2 regions of the Pseudomonas sp. Tul2A7 genome follow, and region 2 is predicted to be linked to the other one. Evidence: predicted binding sites of a transcription regulator. Region 2 holds the regulator's gene; the other holds the start of a gene.
What was found. Region 2 encodes FliA, which starts transcription of late flagellar genes. Its sites were predicted from a motif close to CTAAAGTTTNNNNNNNNNNNGCCGNTAA; they were not measured.

Region 1 (7,990 bases), 1.7 Mb from region 2:
TTCCCCATGTGAGAGTAGGTCATCGTCAAGATTAAATTCCGAAACCCCAATTGCGAAAGCAGTTGGGGTTTTGTTTTAGTAGAAACATCCGTTTTTGCTGGCTTGTTACCGTGTTGACGGGCCAGATACAGAATTTCTTGACGACCATAGAGCGTTGGAACCACCTGATCCCATCCCGAACTCAGAAGTGAAACGATGCATCGCCGATGGTAGTGTGGGGTTTCCCCATGTGAGAGTAGGTCATCGTCAAGATTGAATTCCGAAACCCCTGTCTGCTAACGCAGACAGGGGTTTTGTCATTTCAGGGCCTGCAAAACCAATGATCAAACAGCTTTACGTACTTTGCTGATACGTCGAGCCTGCCATTTGCGCCACCAGATGTAGACGCCAGTCCCCGATAAGCCTGCAATCAAAATACCTAGCAACGCGATCATTACCTGACCTGTAACTCCAATGATCCGTCCTCCATGTATCGGTAGCTGCAACCGATAAAACTGCTCTCCCAACGTCCCCTGTCCTGCAATCTCCTGCCCTAACAAGCGCCCGTCCGTACCATGAAAGAACAACCAGGATTTGCCATGGGCTTCGGTGTCGTGCTGTCCAAATCCTGCGCCGTAGAAGTTGTACTCAAAGCTGTAATACAACTCCCCGATTGCCGCCGTCAGTCCTAACCTTTTCCCCTCCTGCAACGCCCTCTCATATGCCTTTTGATAGCTCAATTTCGTCACCCCCAACTCTGAGGTGGGCATTCGCCCTCTGGCTTCGTAGACGCTCGGCTCAATTGGCGAAAACAACGACACCGCAGGCTTGAACACCTGACTCGGCAAGTTCATGGCCACGCTGCTGACGGCGATTGGCAGCAGCAACAACCACAACCACAATCCTCCTGCGCGATGCAGGTCGAAATTCAGCCGATAGGCATGCCCACCCTTCACTTTCCAGGCTTTCGACCACTTCTTCCAGAACGGCTTTCCTCGCGGCAATGTCAGCCATAGCGCAACGAAGCAATCGATCACCCAGGCAATCGCAACCAACCCCATCAGCAATAATCCCCAGTTACCCGGCAATGTCAGGTTGTAATGAAACTCGAGAATGAAAGGGACAAAGTTCTCCCGCTGAAAACAGCACTCACCCCAGTACCGCTGACCCTTTTGCTCAGCATTCACCGGATCCAGATAGAACACCCGATTACGTTCATCGAACGGCTTGCCGGTTGACGGATCATTACGCGGGACCATTGCAAGCAACGCAGTGTGTCCAGCTTCACTCGGGTACTCCATGTACCAGACTTGCAACTTCGGATGTGCAGATTGCACCGCATCAACCAACTCGCCCGGTGGCAGGCGCAAACCCTGTGCAGACGCCGCATAAAACTGCGGATTCAACCATTCATCCAACTCATGATTGAACGCGAGAATGCTCCCGGTCACGCCGGCGAGTAGCAAGAAAATCGCGGTGGCCAAGCCGATATAACGGTGCAACAACACCAAAAACGCACGCATGAGAATTTCCCCATAGAAACGACAAAGCCAGCCCCTGAACATTCAGGGGCTGGCTTTTTTATGCACAGGACAAAAGGCTTAGAACTGGTAGCTGACCGTCGCCGCGACGTTGCGCTCTTCGCCCATGTAGCAGAAGTTCAGACTGGCGCAGGAGGCGACGTAGGACTCGTTGGTCAGATTGTTCGCATTCAGACGCACATCAACGCCCTTCAAGCCAACTTTGCCCAAGTCATAACCAATCGAGGCATCGAATAATGTGTAGGAGGGCACCTTCAGGGTGTTTTCCGCATCCGCCCAACTGTAGCCGACATAACGCATGCCGCCGCCGAGTCGCAGGCCATCGAGTGCCGCGCTGTCGAACTTGTAGTCCGCCCACAACGACGCCATATGACGCGGGGCCTGCGTCGGTGAGTTGCCTTTGTTCTCGATCACATCGGTCGGTGTGCTCAAGGTGCTGACCATCGACTTCGAGTATTCGATATCGGTGAAAGTGTAGCTGCCGAGTACTTTGAGGTTGTCTGTCAGCTGCATGTGCGCTTCCAGTTCCAAGCCTTGCGAGCGCACAGCGCCGACCGCGCGATAGAAGTTTTCCTGCGGCAGTTTGGTTGCCAGGTTTTCCTGATCGATGCGGAACAGCGACGCGGTGAACAGGTTGTCAGTACCCGGTGGCTGATACTTCAAGCCGACTTCCCATTGTGTTCCGTCGGTAGGAGCCAGCGGGTTACCGGCGCTGTCGGCGTAGGAGTTAGGGTTAAACGATTCGGAGTAGCTGATGTAGGGCGCCAAACCGTTATCGAACAGGTACAGCGCGCCGGCACGGCCGGTGAGTTTGGTGCGGCGATCATTGATCTCTGTGCCAACCGGACGTCCGGCCTCAGCGATACGGTTTTCGTCCGACGTCTCGACCCAGTCCTGACGCAAGCCCAGCGAGAAACGCCATTTGTCCATCTCGATCAGGTCTTGCAGATAAACCCCGGTCTGTTCCAGACGGCGCAGGTAACTGGTCTCGCCATACATGTCGATCGCCGAATTGCCGTACACCGGGTTGAACGCATTGATCGGTGCAAGACCGCCGCTGGTCCAGTCGACCACGGTTTTACGCCGCTGATAATCCGCGCCCATCAGCACAGTATGTTTGGTTGCACCGGTGAAAAATTCAGCCTGGAGCATGTTGTCGACGATAAACGCATGCAGACGCTCATCTCCGCCGGTGTAGTAGCGATTCAGCTCGTTGCTGGTCGGCGAGGTCCAGCCGTAGGCGTAGACCTGATCCATGTTCACTTTGGAGTCGAGGTAGCGGAAATTCTGCCTTGCGGTGAAAACATCGTTGAAGCGATGTTCAAACTGATAACCGAACGATTGCTGATCACGCGAATAACCATCGATGCCTGGCTCACCTTCGAAGAAGTGTGGCGAGATGCGGTTGCCATTGCGCTGATGGATCGTGCCTTCGGCCGGCACTCCGCCGTGGTAGCCACCGTCCGGATCGTGTTGCAGATAAGCCTGCAGCGTCAGCGAGGTGTCTTCACTGAAATCGATACTCAGCGTTGGTGCGAGAGCGAAGCGCTTTTCCTTGTTGTGGTCGAACTGTGTGTCGGACTGATCCGTTAACCCGGTCAGACGATAGGCAATACGCTTGTCGTCATCGACTGGACCGCTGAAGTCAAAACCGACCCCGCGCTGACCTTGCGTGCCGACCGTCGCTTGAACCTGATGGTAAGCCTCGTACAGCGGTTTCTTGCTGGTCAGCGCCACCAGACCACCTGGCGAACTGCGACCGTACAGCACCGACGAGGGGCCCTTGAGAATGTCCACGCGCTCAAGGAAATATGGGTCGACTTGCATGGTGCTGTAAGTGCCGCTGTCGCCCATCGACTTGAGGCCGTCGAGGTAGATGTTGTCCACCGAGCCGTCGTTGAAGCCGCGCATTGCCACGTAGTCATAGCGATGAGTCGCGCCGTACGGATTGGTCAGTACGCCCGGGGTGTAGCGCATCGCTTGCGAGACAGTCTGCGAACCCTGATCGTCCATTTGCTCGCGAGTGACTACAGACACGCTTTGCGAAGTTTCCAGCAACGCGGTACTGGTCTTGGTGGCGATCTGGCTGTGAGTGGCGTTGTAGCCATCCATGCTGCCCAATGCGTTGCCGAGGGCGAAGCCTTTAATGTCGGTGGTCGGCAGGGCCAGTGCTTCGGTCTCAGCCAATGTGCGCAGGATGTAACTGCTGCCGTCCTGACTAACCGCTTCCAAACCGGAGCCACCGAGCAAATGGCTCAACGCCTGATCGGTCGAATATTCACCCTGTACGCCCGGCGATTGCCGTCCTTGAGTTTGCTGCGGGGTCATCGACAACGTGATGCCGGCCTGACGGGCAAACTGATTCAGCGCCTCACCGAGAGGGCCCGCAGCCACGTTGTAGCGGTGGCTGACTGCACTGGCCGCGGGATTTGCCGCGATGCTCAAGGAAGGCATCACAACAACGCCCAGTGCAGTCGAAAACAGCGCAGCGCGAATAGCTTGGCGCAGCAATCCCGATTCGGCAGTGAAATTCGGAGAGTTCTTACAGGTGGCGCGGACAGTCATTGTAGGTTTCCGTAGGAAGTCGCAAACGCTTGAGTTGAAGTGCTTACTGACCAAGCCGGACTTGCTGCAAAAAACCGCCAAAAAAATTTCAGACCGCACGTTCCAGGGTCACCCACCAACGCGTGCGATAGCGCAATTGCACCGGCAACGTCTGCGGCAGAATCGCTAACAGCTTGTCGGTGTCTTCCAAACGGAATACGCCGGACAGACGCAGCTCCGCCACTTGCGGCGCACAGTTCAGAAAGCCCTGCCGATAACGCGCGACTTCCGCGAGAAAGTCGCCCAGACGCATATTGCGTGTGACGATCAAGCCGTCGATCCAGGCGCCAGCATCCATATCCAGCGTCGGGGCCGGGCGTACCTGATGGCGGTCGATCAGATAACTTTGCCCGGCGAGAGCTTCTACCGAAGTGCCGCCGGCGTGGATGGCAACCTGGCCATGGGTGACGCTGAGCCGTGTGCAATCATTGTCCTGACGCAGGATGAATCGGGCATGGACCGGCTCATAAGTGCCGTGACGGTTTTGTACCCGCAGCGGCCGATCAGACGGTGCGCCCTCGTCGGCGCCACCACACGTGACGATGATTTCACCGCGAGTCAGTTTGATCAGGCGCTGTTGCGCGGTGTAATCCAGATCCACCGCGCTGGCAGTGTTCAACTCGATCCGGGTACCGTCCGGCAACTGGAAGCCGCGCCGCTCGCCCGTCGCGGTGGCGTAATCGGCACTCCATTGCTGCCACGCGGCATTGTCCTTGGCCAGCCAGGCGGCGGAACCCATCAGCAATGCACCAGACAATAGCTTCAACGCCTGTCGCCGGCCCAGACCCTGCGCACTGTTTTCAAGGGTGTTGAACGCCACTTGCGCACCGGGCACTGCGCGCAGGTTGTTGCTCAGTTCGGCTTGCAGCGACTGCACCCGCTGCCAGGCCAATTCATGTTCATGGTGTTCGGCGCGCCACTGTTCACACTGGCGGTTCAGGCGCGGGTTGCCGTGATTGTTGCGCAGTCGCAACAGCCAGTGAATGGCCTGCTTGACCACCTGTTGCTGCGGCTCGGTGCGGCGGCTCAGAGAAAGATTATCCACAGGCATCAGCTTTCGTACCGCAGCACATAACAGTGATACAGCGCATCGGCGACGTAACGTTCAACCGAACGTAACGACAGGCCCATCTGTTCGGCGATCTGCTTGTGGGTCAACCCTTCGCACTGCGCCAACAGAAACGCCTGACGCACTTTCGGCTTCAGTCCTTCAAGCATCCGCGCAATGCTCTCGAGCAGTTCGATCACCAGCGCCCGGGCTTCGGCACTCGGTGTTTCGGCTTCGGGCAAATGGGCGATGGTTTCCAGATAGGCACGTTCGATTTCCTCACGGCGCCAATGATCGATCACCAGCCCACGCGCAATCGTGCGCAGGAAGGCGCGAGGCGCTTTGAGTTCGAGACGTTCGGTGCGTTGCAGCAGGCGGACGAAGGTGTCCTGAGCCAGATCGGCTGCATCCGCCGCATTGCCCAGCCGTGCGCGCAGCCAAGCGTTAAGCCAGCCGTGATGACTACTGTAAAGCGCCTGTACTGCAAACTCAGGTGAGGACATGAACGCGAACGTCACAAATGATAATTACTCGCATTGTCATCAAGGGTTACGAAATTTGCAACTGCCACCCGAACATCAGCCCTGAAAAACATCGGGGAGAACGCTCTGGCACGCCGTTCGGCGGGAATCCTTCAGAAATGCCATCCATTTCCCGCTCAGCCCTAAGATTTCTCCGACACGTGCCGACAGACTGGTGAGACATGCGTGCACCAAAGTAGAGCAGCCAGAAGAACGCTGCCTGCGCTGTACATGGAATGTTGCATCCGGAACGCATCCCCACTTTTCGCATAAGAAGTCCCATGAAATGAATCTCAAGTTCAGCCATAAAATCCTGTTGGCCGCCTCGGGCGTCGTGGTCCTGGCGTTCGCGCTGTTCACCCTCTACAACGATTATCTGCAGCGAAACACCATTCGCCAGAACCTTCAGTCCTCCGTGCAGCAGGCCGGTGATCTGACCGCCAGCAGCGTGCAGAACTGGATGAGCGGGCGGATTCTGGTGCTGGAAAACCTCGCGCAGAACGTTGCCCATCAGGGTAAGGACGCGGACTTCCCGGGTCTGGTCGATCAACCAGCCTTCACCTCGAACTTCCAGTTCACCTACGTCGGTCAGGCCAACGGTGTGTTTACCCAGCGCCCTGACGCGAAGATGCCGGACGGCTACGATCCACGTCAGCGCCCTTGGTACAAGCAAGCGGTTGTCGCCGACAAAACCATGCTGACGCCGCCGTACATGGCCGCTGTCGGTGGCCTGGTAGTGACCATCGCCATGCCGGTGAAAAAGAACGGCGAGCTGCTCGGTGTGGTCGGTGGTGACCTGAGCCTGGAAACCCTGGTGAAGATCATCAACTCGGTCGACTTCGGTGGCCTTGGTCATGCGTTCCTGGTCAGTGCCGACGGTCAGGTGATCGTCAGCCCGGACAAAGATCAGGTCATGAAAAACCTGAAAGACATCTATCCGAACACCAGCGTACGCATCGAGAAGGGCAACCAGAACGTCGTGCTCAATGGCCAGGAACGCATTCTGTCGTTCACTCCGGTCAGCGACCTGCCGAATGCGCAGTGGTACATCGGTCTGTCGATCGATCGCGACAAGGCCTACGCCGCACTCAGCCAATTCCGCACCTCGGCACTGATCGCGATGTTTGTCGCCGTGGCCGCGATTGCCTTGCTGCTAAGCCTGTTGATCAACGTGTTGATGCGTCCGCTGACCACCATGGGCCGTGCGATGCAGGACATCGCTCAGGGCGAGGGCGACCTGACACGTCGTCTGGTGGTCGAGAGCAAAGACGAGTTCGGTGAGTTGGGTAGCGCGTTCAACCAGTTCGTTGAACGAATTCATGCGTCGATTTCCGAAGTGTCGTCGGCAACCCGTCATGTGCATGACTTGTCGCAACGCGTAATGGCTTCGTCGAACGCCTCGATCGTCGGCTCTGACGAGCAAAGCGCACGTACCAACAGCGTGGCTGCCGCGATCAACGAGTTGGGCGCCGCCACTCAGGAAATCGCCCGCAACGCCGCCGATGCTTCGCAACACGCCAGCGGCGCCAGCGAGCAGGCCGATGACGGGCGTCAGGTGGTCGAGCAAACCATTCTGGCGATGACCGAGTTGTCGCAGAAGATCAGCCTGTCGTGCACGCAGATCGAAACCCTGAACGCCAGCACCGACAACATCGGCCACATCCTTGATGTGATCAAAGGCATTTCGCAGCAGACCAACCTGTTGGCGCTCAACGCCGCGATTGAAGCGGCGCGTGCCGGTGAAGCCGGACGTGGTTTTGCCGTGGTGGCGGATGAGGTGCGTAACCTTGCCCACCGCACGCAGGAGTCGGCAGAAGAGATCCACAAGATGATCACTTCGCTGCAGATCGGTTCGCGTGAAGCGGTGACTACGATGAACGCCAGTCAGGCGTCCAGCGAGCAGAGCGTGGAAGTGGCCAACCAGGCCGGTTTGCGTCTGGTCAGCGTGACTCAGCGCATCGGTGAAATCGACGGGATGAACCAGTCGGTGGCAGCGGCGACCGAAGAGCAGACCGCCGTGGTGGAAACCCTCAACGTCGACGTTAACCAGATCAACCTGTTGAACCAGCAGAGCGTCGCCAACCTCAACGAGACGTTGAAGGATTGTGATGCACTGTCGCAGCAGGCTAATCGCCTGAAGCAACTGGTCGACAGCTTCAAGATCTGATTTTTCAGATTGGAGACCGCGTTATCGTTCTTCGCGAGCAGGCTCGCTCCCACAAATTGACCGCGTTCCTACAGAAGGAATGCAATCAAAATGTGGGAGCGAGCCTGCTCGCGAAAGCGGTCTGACAATC
Region 2 (7,990 bases):
CCATGGTGATCACGTCCGGCTTGAGTGCCAGCGCCTGATCAATCGCCTCTTTACCGTTGGTGGCGGTGCCGACCACCTGAATGCTCGGATCCGCAGAAAGAATTTCCGAGACGCGGCGGCGGAAAAAACCCGAATCGTCCACCACCAGGACTTTGACTGCCATAAACACTCCATTAGGTGCAGCGGGACGTTGTCGCCCCGCCGCCCCGGATTCAAATACGCCGTGCGGCGTAACGCTTGAGCATGCTTGGAACATCGAGAATCAGCGCGATGCGGCCGTCACCGGTAATGGTGGCGCCGGACATGCCCGGAGTGCCCTGCAGCATTTTGCCCAATGGCTTGATGACCACTTCTTCCTGGCCGACCAGTTGATCGACGACGAAGCCGATCCGCTGGGTGCCCACCGAAAGGATCACCACGTGGCCTTCACGCTGCTCTTCGTGAGCGGCGGAGCTGACCAGCCAGCGCTTGAGGTAGAACAATGGCAAGGCCTTGTCCCGCACGATCACCACTTCCTGACCGTCGACGACGTTGGTGGTCGACAGGTCGAGGTGGAAGATTTCGTTGACGTTGACCAACGGGAACGCAAACGCCTGATTGCCGAGCATGACCATCAGGGTTGGCATGATCGCGAGGGTCAGCGGCACCTTGATGACGATCTTCGAGCCCTGGCCCTTGGTCGAATAAATGTTGATCGAACCGTTGAGCTGGGAAATCTTGGTCTTCACCACGTCCATGCCGACACCGCGGCCGGAGACGTCGGAGATCTCGGTCTTGGTCGAGAAACCCGGGGCGAAAATCAGGTTGTAGCACTCGGTGTCGCTGAGGCGATCGGCCGCGTCCTTGTCCATCACGCCGCGTTTAACCGCGATGGCGCGCAGGACGTTCGGGTCCATGCCTTTGCCGTCATCGGAAATCGACAGCAGGATGTGGTCGCCCTCCTGTTCGGCCGCCAGCACCACGCGACCGCCACGGGCCTTGCCCGACGCTTCGCGTTCTTCCGGCGACTCGATGCCGTGGTCGACCGCGTTGCGCACCAAGTGGACCAGCGGGTCGGCCAGGGCCTCGACAAGGTTTTTGTCGAGGTCGGTTTCTTCGCCCACCAGTTCCAGGTTGATCTCTTTCTTCAGTTGACGCGCCAGATCTCGAACCAGACGCGGGAAGCGCCCGAAGACCTTCTTGATCGGCTGCATCCGCGTCTTCATGACGGCGGTCTGCAAGTCAGCCGTGACCACGTCGAGGTTCGACACGGCCTTTTGCATGGCTTCATCGCCGCTGTTCAGACCCAGGCGCACCAGACGGTTACGCACCAGCACCAGCTCGCCAACCATGTTCATGATTTCGTCGAGACGCGCCGTGTCAACGCGTACGGTGGTTTCGGCTTCGCTTGCCGGTTTTTCCGGTGGCGGTGTTGCCGGCGCACGGGCCGGAGCCGGTGCAGCAGCGGCAGCCGGTTTTGGCGCTTCGGCTTTTGGCTCAGGCTTGGCGGCAGGCTTGGGCGCTGCAGCAGCGGCCGGTGCCTTGGCGGCAGGCGTGGCGACGGTCGAAGCACTGCCAGCAGCGGCGGTGCCGACTTCGGAGAACTTGCCTTTACCGTGCAATTCGTCGAGCAGCGATTCGAACTCGTGATCGCTGATCAGATCACTGCCGGCAGCGGCGGCCGCTGGAGCAGCCGGCGCCGGTGCCGAAGCAATCGCCGACTCCAGCGCGTCCACGGCAAAGTTGCCCTTACCATGCAACTGATCGAGCAGGGCTTCGAATTCGTCGTCGGTGATGTCGGAGCTGTCGCCCTTGGCCGGCGCCGCAGGGGCTGTCGCCGCTGGTGCAACCGCGTCCACCGCGAACTGGCCCTTGCCGTGCAACTGATCAAGCAACGACTCGAACTCGGCATCGGTGATTTCATCGCTCGCGGCTTCATTGGCCGTTTGCGCAGGTGCAGCAGCGGCCGGGGCTTCAGCTTCAGCCTTGACGGCGTTCAGCGAGTCCAGCAGTTGTTCGAATTCGTTATCGGTGATGTCGCCCGACGCGTCGCCTTCGACGACCAGTTCTTCGATCATCTCGGCCACTGGCGAAGCCGGGGCTTCGTCCGCCGATTGCGGTTCGGCCAGACGCGCCAGGGCGGCCAGCAGTTCCGGGGTGGCCGCGGTGATCGGCGCACGCTCACGAACCTCAGTGAACATGCTGTTCACCGCGTCCAGTGCTTCGAGGACAACGTCCATCAGTTCTGCATCAACGCGACGCTCACCCTTGCGCAGGATGTCGAACACGTTTTCGGCGATGTGACAGCACTCCACCAGCTCATTGAGCTGAAGGAAGCCGGCGCCCCCTTTTACAGTGTGGAAACCGCGAAAAATTGCGTTGAGCAGATCTGCGTCATCCGGGCGGCTTTCCAGCTCGACCAGTTGTTCGGACAGTTGCTCAAGAATCTCGCCGGCCTCAACCAGGAAATCCTGAAGGATCTCTTCATCGGCGCCGAAGCTCATTAATGGGGTGCTCCTACAGGTCTAAAAACCCAAAAAACCTAAAATTCCAAAACTCTAGAACCCGAGGCTGGATAACAAATCGTCCACATCGTCCTGACCGGACACAACGTCTTCTCGTTTATCGGCATGAATCTGCGGACCTTCACCCTGCGAGAGATGTTTTTGTGGATCTTTTTCTGCAAGCATCGCGGCGCGGTCATGTTCGATGCCCGCAAAGCGGTCGACCTGACTGGCCATGAGCACGAGTTTGAGCAAATTGCTTTCGACTTCGGTGACCAGCTGGGTCACACGCTTGATCACCTGACCGGTGAGGTCCTGGTAATCCTGGGCCAGCAGGATGTCGTTGAGATTGCTCGACACCGCACGGTTGTCCGTGCTGCTGCGTGACAGAAAACCGTCGACCCGGCGCGCCAGTTCACGGAACTCTTCAGCCCCGACCTCGCGACGCATGAAGCGACCCCAATCGGCGCTCAAGGTCTGCGCTTCATCAGCCAGACTGTTGACCACCGGTGTGGCGCTTTCCACCAGATCCATGGTGCGGTTGGCCGCGGCTTCCGTCAGCTTGACCACATAGCCCAGGCGTTCGGTGGCGTCGGTGATTTGCGACACTTCCTCGGCCTGCGGCATGTTCGGGTCGATCTGGAAGTTGACGATCGCACTGTGCAGTTCACGTGTGAGCTTGCCCACTTCCTGGTACAGGCCACGGTCACGGGTCTGATTGAGCTCATGGATCAGTTGCACAGCGTCGCCGAACCTGCCTTTTTCAAGGCTTTCGACCAGTTCGACCGCGTGTTTTTTCAGGGTCGACTCGAAATCGCCCTGTGAAGATTCGTTATGCTCCATAGCTCCCCCGCGCGTTCATCAGCCGATGCGTTCGAAAATCTTCTCGATTTTGTCTTTCAACGCCTGAGCCGTGAAAGGTTTGACTACGTAGCCGTTCACACCGGCCTGAGCGGCCTCGATGATCTGCTCGCGCTTGGCTTCTGCAGTCACCATCAGCACTGGCAGGTGCTTGAGCTTTTCATCGGCACGCACGTGGCGCAGCAGGTCGATACCGGTCATGCCCGGCATGTTCCAGTCCGTTACCAGAAAGTCGATGCTTCCGCTGTTGAGCACTGGAATGGCAGTCACGCCATCGTCAGCCTCGACGGTGTTGGTGAACCCAAGATCACGCAGCAGGTTCTTGATGATCCGCCGCATCGTTGAGAAGTCATCAACGATGAGGATTTTCATGTCTTTGTTCAATTCGACCTCCAAGCAGTCTTAAACGCGCCCAGCACCTGGACGCGCCACTTCAATCAATCGGCGCAGCACTCAAAGACTGTCTGGAGCACAACAGAGCAAGACCGGTGCCGTTCATCACCGCACCAGCCTCGTTCGCAGTGTCCCCACACTGCCTTCAGCGCGCTCGCCACTCCCCCAAACGCCCCCGCAAACGGGCCGCGCACTGGCTGTGTAACTGGCTGACCCGCGATTCACTGACGCCAAGGACTTCACCGATCTCCTTGAGGTTCAGCTCTTCGTCGTAGTACAGCGCCAACACCAGTCGCTCACGCTCCGGCAAATTGGCAATCGCGTCCGCCAGCGCCGCCTGGAAGCGTTCATCTTCCAGATCGCGTGACGGCTCCATATGAGCACTCGCGCCATCCTCGTGCAGCCCTTCGTGTTCGCCGTCCTGCAACAGGTCGTCGAAACTGAACAGGCGACTGCCCAAAGTGTCATTCAAAATCCCGTAGTAATCGTCGAGACTCAATTGGAGTTCGGCCGCAACCTCGTGATCTTTAGCATCACGGCCGGTTTTAGCTTCAATTGAGCGAATTGCGTCGCTGACCATCCGGGTATTGCGGTGAACCGAGCGTGGCGCCCAGTCCCCTTTGCGCACTTCGTCGAGCATCGCGCCGCGGATTCGTATGCCCGCGTACGTTTCGAAACTGGCGCCTTTGCTGGCGTCATATTTGGTCGAGACTTCGAGCAGGCCGATCATCCCGGCCTGGATCAGGTCTTCGACCTGCACACTCGCCGGCAAGCGTGCCAGCAAGTGATAGGCAATGCGTTTGACCAGTGGCGCGTAACGCTCGATCAACTCGTACTGCGCGTCACGTGCCGACTTCTTGTAGTAGTTCATACCGCTTGCTGTCATAGCACGGGCCCTGCCGTTTGCTGCACGAGGCGCTCGACGAAAAACTCAAGGTGGCCACGCGGGTTGGCGGGCAGCGGCCAGGTGTCGACCTTCTGCGCGATCGCCTTGAACGCCAGTGCGCACTTGGAACGCGGAAAGGCTTCGTACACCGCGCGCTGCTTCTGCACCGCTTTACGCACGCTTTCGTCGTAAGGCACGGCGCCGACGTATTGTAGAGCGACGTCAAGGAAGCGGTCCGTGACCTTGGTCAACTTGGCGAACAGGTTGCGCCCTTCCTGCGGGCTCTGCGCCATGTTGGCCAGCACGCGGAAGCGGTTCATGCCGTAATCGCGGTTGAGCAGTTTGATCAGCGCGTAAGCGTCGGTGATCGAGGTTGGCTCGTCGCAGACCACCAGCAACACTTCCTGCGCGGCGCGTACAAAACTGACTACCGAGTCACCAATACCCGCAGCGGTGTCGATCACCAGTACGTCGAGATTGTCGCCGATGTCGCTGAACGCCTGAATCAGACCGGCGTGTTGCGCCGGGCTCAGGTGCACCATGCTTTGCGTGCCGGACGCGGCCGGGACGATGCGGATGCCACCGGGGCCTTGCAACAGCACGTCGCGCAACTCGCAACGGCCTTCGATGACGTCGGCCAGCGTGCGTTTAGGGGTCAGCCCCAACAATACGTCAACGTTCGCCAGACCGAGGTCGGCGTCCAGCAGCATGACCCGACGGCCAAGCTCTGCCAGCGCCAGCGACAAGTTCACTGACACGTTAGTCTTGCCGACGCCACCTTTGCCGCCGGTCACCGCGATCACCTGTACGGGATGCATGCTGCCCATGTTATTTCTTTACCTTGTCTTGCATAGACGGAGGCCACATTACTGGCTGCGCGTTCACAACCGGAACAATGCATGGCAGACCATCGATGTAGGTACAAAAACTGTTCATGAATACCTCAGCCTACCTGCTTGGTCGGGCTGTGATAGATATCAGCGAACATGTCAGCCATGGCTTCTTCGCTGGGTTCTTCCTGCATTTGCACGCTGACGGCGCGACTGACCAGTTGATGACGGCGCGGCAGATGCAAATCATCCGGAATCCGTGGGCCATCGGTCAGGTACGCGACCGGCAATTCATGACTGATCGCCAGGCTCAACACTTCGCCAAGGCTGGCCGTTTCATCCAGTTTAGTCAGGATGCAGCCGGCAAGCCCGCAACGCTTGTAACTGTGATAAGCGGCGGTTAGAACCTGTTTCTGGCTGGTGGTTGCCAAGACCAGATAATTTTTTGAACGAATGCCACGTCCGGCCAGACTTTCCAGCTGCATGCGCAGCGCCGGATCACTGGCTTGCAGGCCGGCAGTATCGATCAATACCACGCGTTTGCGCAGCAGTGGATCCAGTGCCTGCACCAGCGATTGGCCCGGATCGACGTGAGTTACCGGCACATTGAGAATGCGGCCCAGCGTCTTCAGTTGTTCCTGAGCGCCGATGCGGAAACTGTCCATGCTCACCAGCGCGACATTCTGCGCGCCGTATTTCAGCACATAACGCGCGGCAAGCTTGGCGAGAGTAGTGGTCTTGCCCATGCCGGCAGGGCCGACCATGGCAATCACACCGCCCTCTTCCAGCGGCTCGACTTCCGGCACGGCAATCATCCGCGCCAGGTGTGCGAGCAACATGCGCCAGGCCTGACGGGGTTCTTCGATATCAGTGATCATCGCCAGCAGATCGCGCGACAACGGGCCGGACAGACCGATACGTTGCAGACGACGATACAGATTGGCTTGCGCTGGACGGCTGCCTTGCAGCTGATTCCAGGCCAGAGTGCCGAGCTGAACTTCCATCAGCTCGCGCAGGCTGTTCAATTCAAAACGCATCGAATCCAGTGCGCGCGGATCAACACCGCCGGAAGACTGCGCAGGCGCCGGGGCCGGACGCGCCGGGGCGGCGTAAGTCGGCTCGCTCAGCGGTTCAGCGGCAGTCAGCGGCAAACCAGCGGTCAACGGCAGGCCGGCGAAGATCTGGCGGTTGCTATTGCCATCGGCTTCGCCACGCAGGCTCAACTCGGCCTGGGCGGTGACGATGCGCGACTGGGTCTTGCGCAGCTCGTCTTCGAGTTCCATGTTCGGAACCCGTGGCGCCAGCGCCGACAATTTGTAATCCAGTGCCGCCGTCAGCTCGACACCGCCGGCAATGCGGCGGTTGCCAATGATGGCGGCATCAGCGCCCAGCTCATCACGAACCAGCTTCATGGCCTGACGCATATCGGCGGCAAAGAAACGCTTAACTTGCATAAACCACTACCTCAGCCGTTGGGCCCTACTGTCGCAACGATGGTCACTTGCTTGTTGTCCGGTATTTCCTGGTAGGCCAGCACATGCAATCCAGGGACTGCGAGGCGGCCAAAGCGCGAGAGCATCGCGCGGATCGGGCCGGCGACCAAAAGGATCACCGGCTGACCTTGCATTTCCTGACGCTGCGCCGCTTCGATGAGCGAACGCTGCAGCTTCTCGGCCATGCTTGGCTCCAGCAGAACGCCCTCTTCCGAGCCTTGTCCTGCCTTCTGCAGACTATTGAGCAATATTTGTTCCAACCTTGGTTCCAAGGTGATCACAGGCAGCTCGGACTCAGTGCCTACAATGCTTTGGACGATGGCGCGAGATACGCCGACGCGCACAGCGGCGACCAACGCGGCGGTATCTTGACTCTTCGCGGCGTTGTTGGCGATGGCTTCGGCAATGCTGCGGATATCGCGCACCGGCACGTGTTCGGCGAGCAGCGCTTGCAGCACTTTGAGCAACTGCGACAACGTGACCACGCCCGGCACCAGCTCTTCAGCCAGTTTCGGCGAGCTTTTGGCCAGCAATTGCATGAGTTGCTGCACTTCTTCGTGGCCGATCAGCTCACTGGAGTGCTTGTACAGAATCTGGTTCAAGTGCGTGGCGACCACGGTGCTGGCGTCGACCACGGTGTAACCGAGCGATTGTGCCTGGGCCCGCTGGCTGATTTCGATCCACACCGCCTCCAGGCCGAAAGCCGGATCTTTGGCGTTGATCCCGTTGAGCGTGCCGTAGACCTGGCCCGGGTTGATCGCCAGTTCGCGATCCGGATAGATCTCGGCCTCGGCGAGGATCACCCCCATCAGCGTCAGTCGATAGGCGCTGGGCGCCAGATCGAGGTTGTCACGAATATGCACAGTGGGCATCAGGAAGCCCAGATCCTGCGAGAGCTTCTTGCGCACGCCCTTGATCCGCGCCAGCAATTGCCCGCCCTGATTGCGGTCCACCAGCGGGATCAGGCGATAGCCGACTTCCAGGCCGATCATGTCGATCGGCGTCACGTCATCCCAGCCCAGCTCCTTGGTTTCCATGGCGCGG

Region 1: the regulator FliA is predicted to act here: its motif matches at 5,837-5,864, upstream of ACOYXJ_RS08710 (methyl-accepting chemotaxis protein).

What each region holds. Positions count from the first base shown of each region.
Region 1 is NZ_CP186499.1:1,957,584-1,965,573, reverse strand. Features, by position in the region: rRNA gene rrf (5S ribosomal RNA) at 1-31, shown strand, start outside; rRNA gene rrf (5S ribosomal RNA) at 137-252, shown strand; gene ACOYXJ_RS08730 (PepSY-associated TM helix domain-containing protein) at 324-1,502, opposite strand; gene ACOYXJ_RS08725 (TonB-dependent siderophore receptor) at 1,581-4,085, opposite strand; gene ACOYXJ_RS08720 (FecR domain-containing protein) at 4,174-5,175, opposite strand; gene ACOYXJ_RS08715 (sigma-70 family RNA polymerase sigma factor) at 5,175-5,675, opposite strand; gene ACOYXJ_RS08710 (methyl-accepting chemotaxis protein) at 5,980-7,860, shown strand.
Region 2 is NZ_CP186499.1:246,493-254,482, forward strand. Features, by position in the region: gene ACOYXJ_RS01230 (protein-glutamate methylesterase/protein-glutamine glutaminase) at 1-163, opposite strand, end outside; gene ACOYXJ_RS01235 (chemotaxis protein CheA) at 213-2,483, opposite strand; gene ACOYXJ_RS01240 (protein phosphatase CheZ) at 2,538-3,326, opposite strand; gene ACOYXJ_RS01245 (chemotaxis response regulator CheY) at 3,345-3,716, opposite strand; gene fliA (RNA polymerase sigma factor FliA) at 3,883-4,623, opposite strand; gene fleN (flagellar synthesis regulator FleN) at 4,620-5,450, opposite strand; gene flhF (flagellar biosynthesis protein FlhF) at 5,567-6,907, opposite strand; gene flhA (flagellar biosynthesis protein FlhA) at 6,919-7,990, opposite strand, start outside.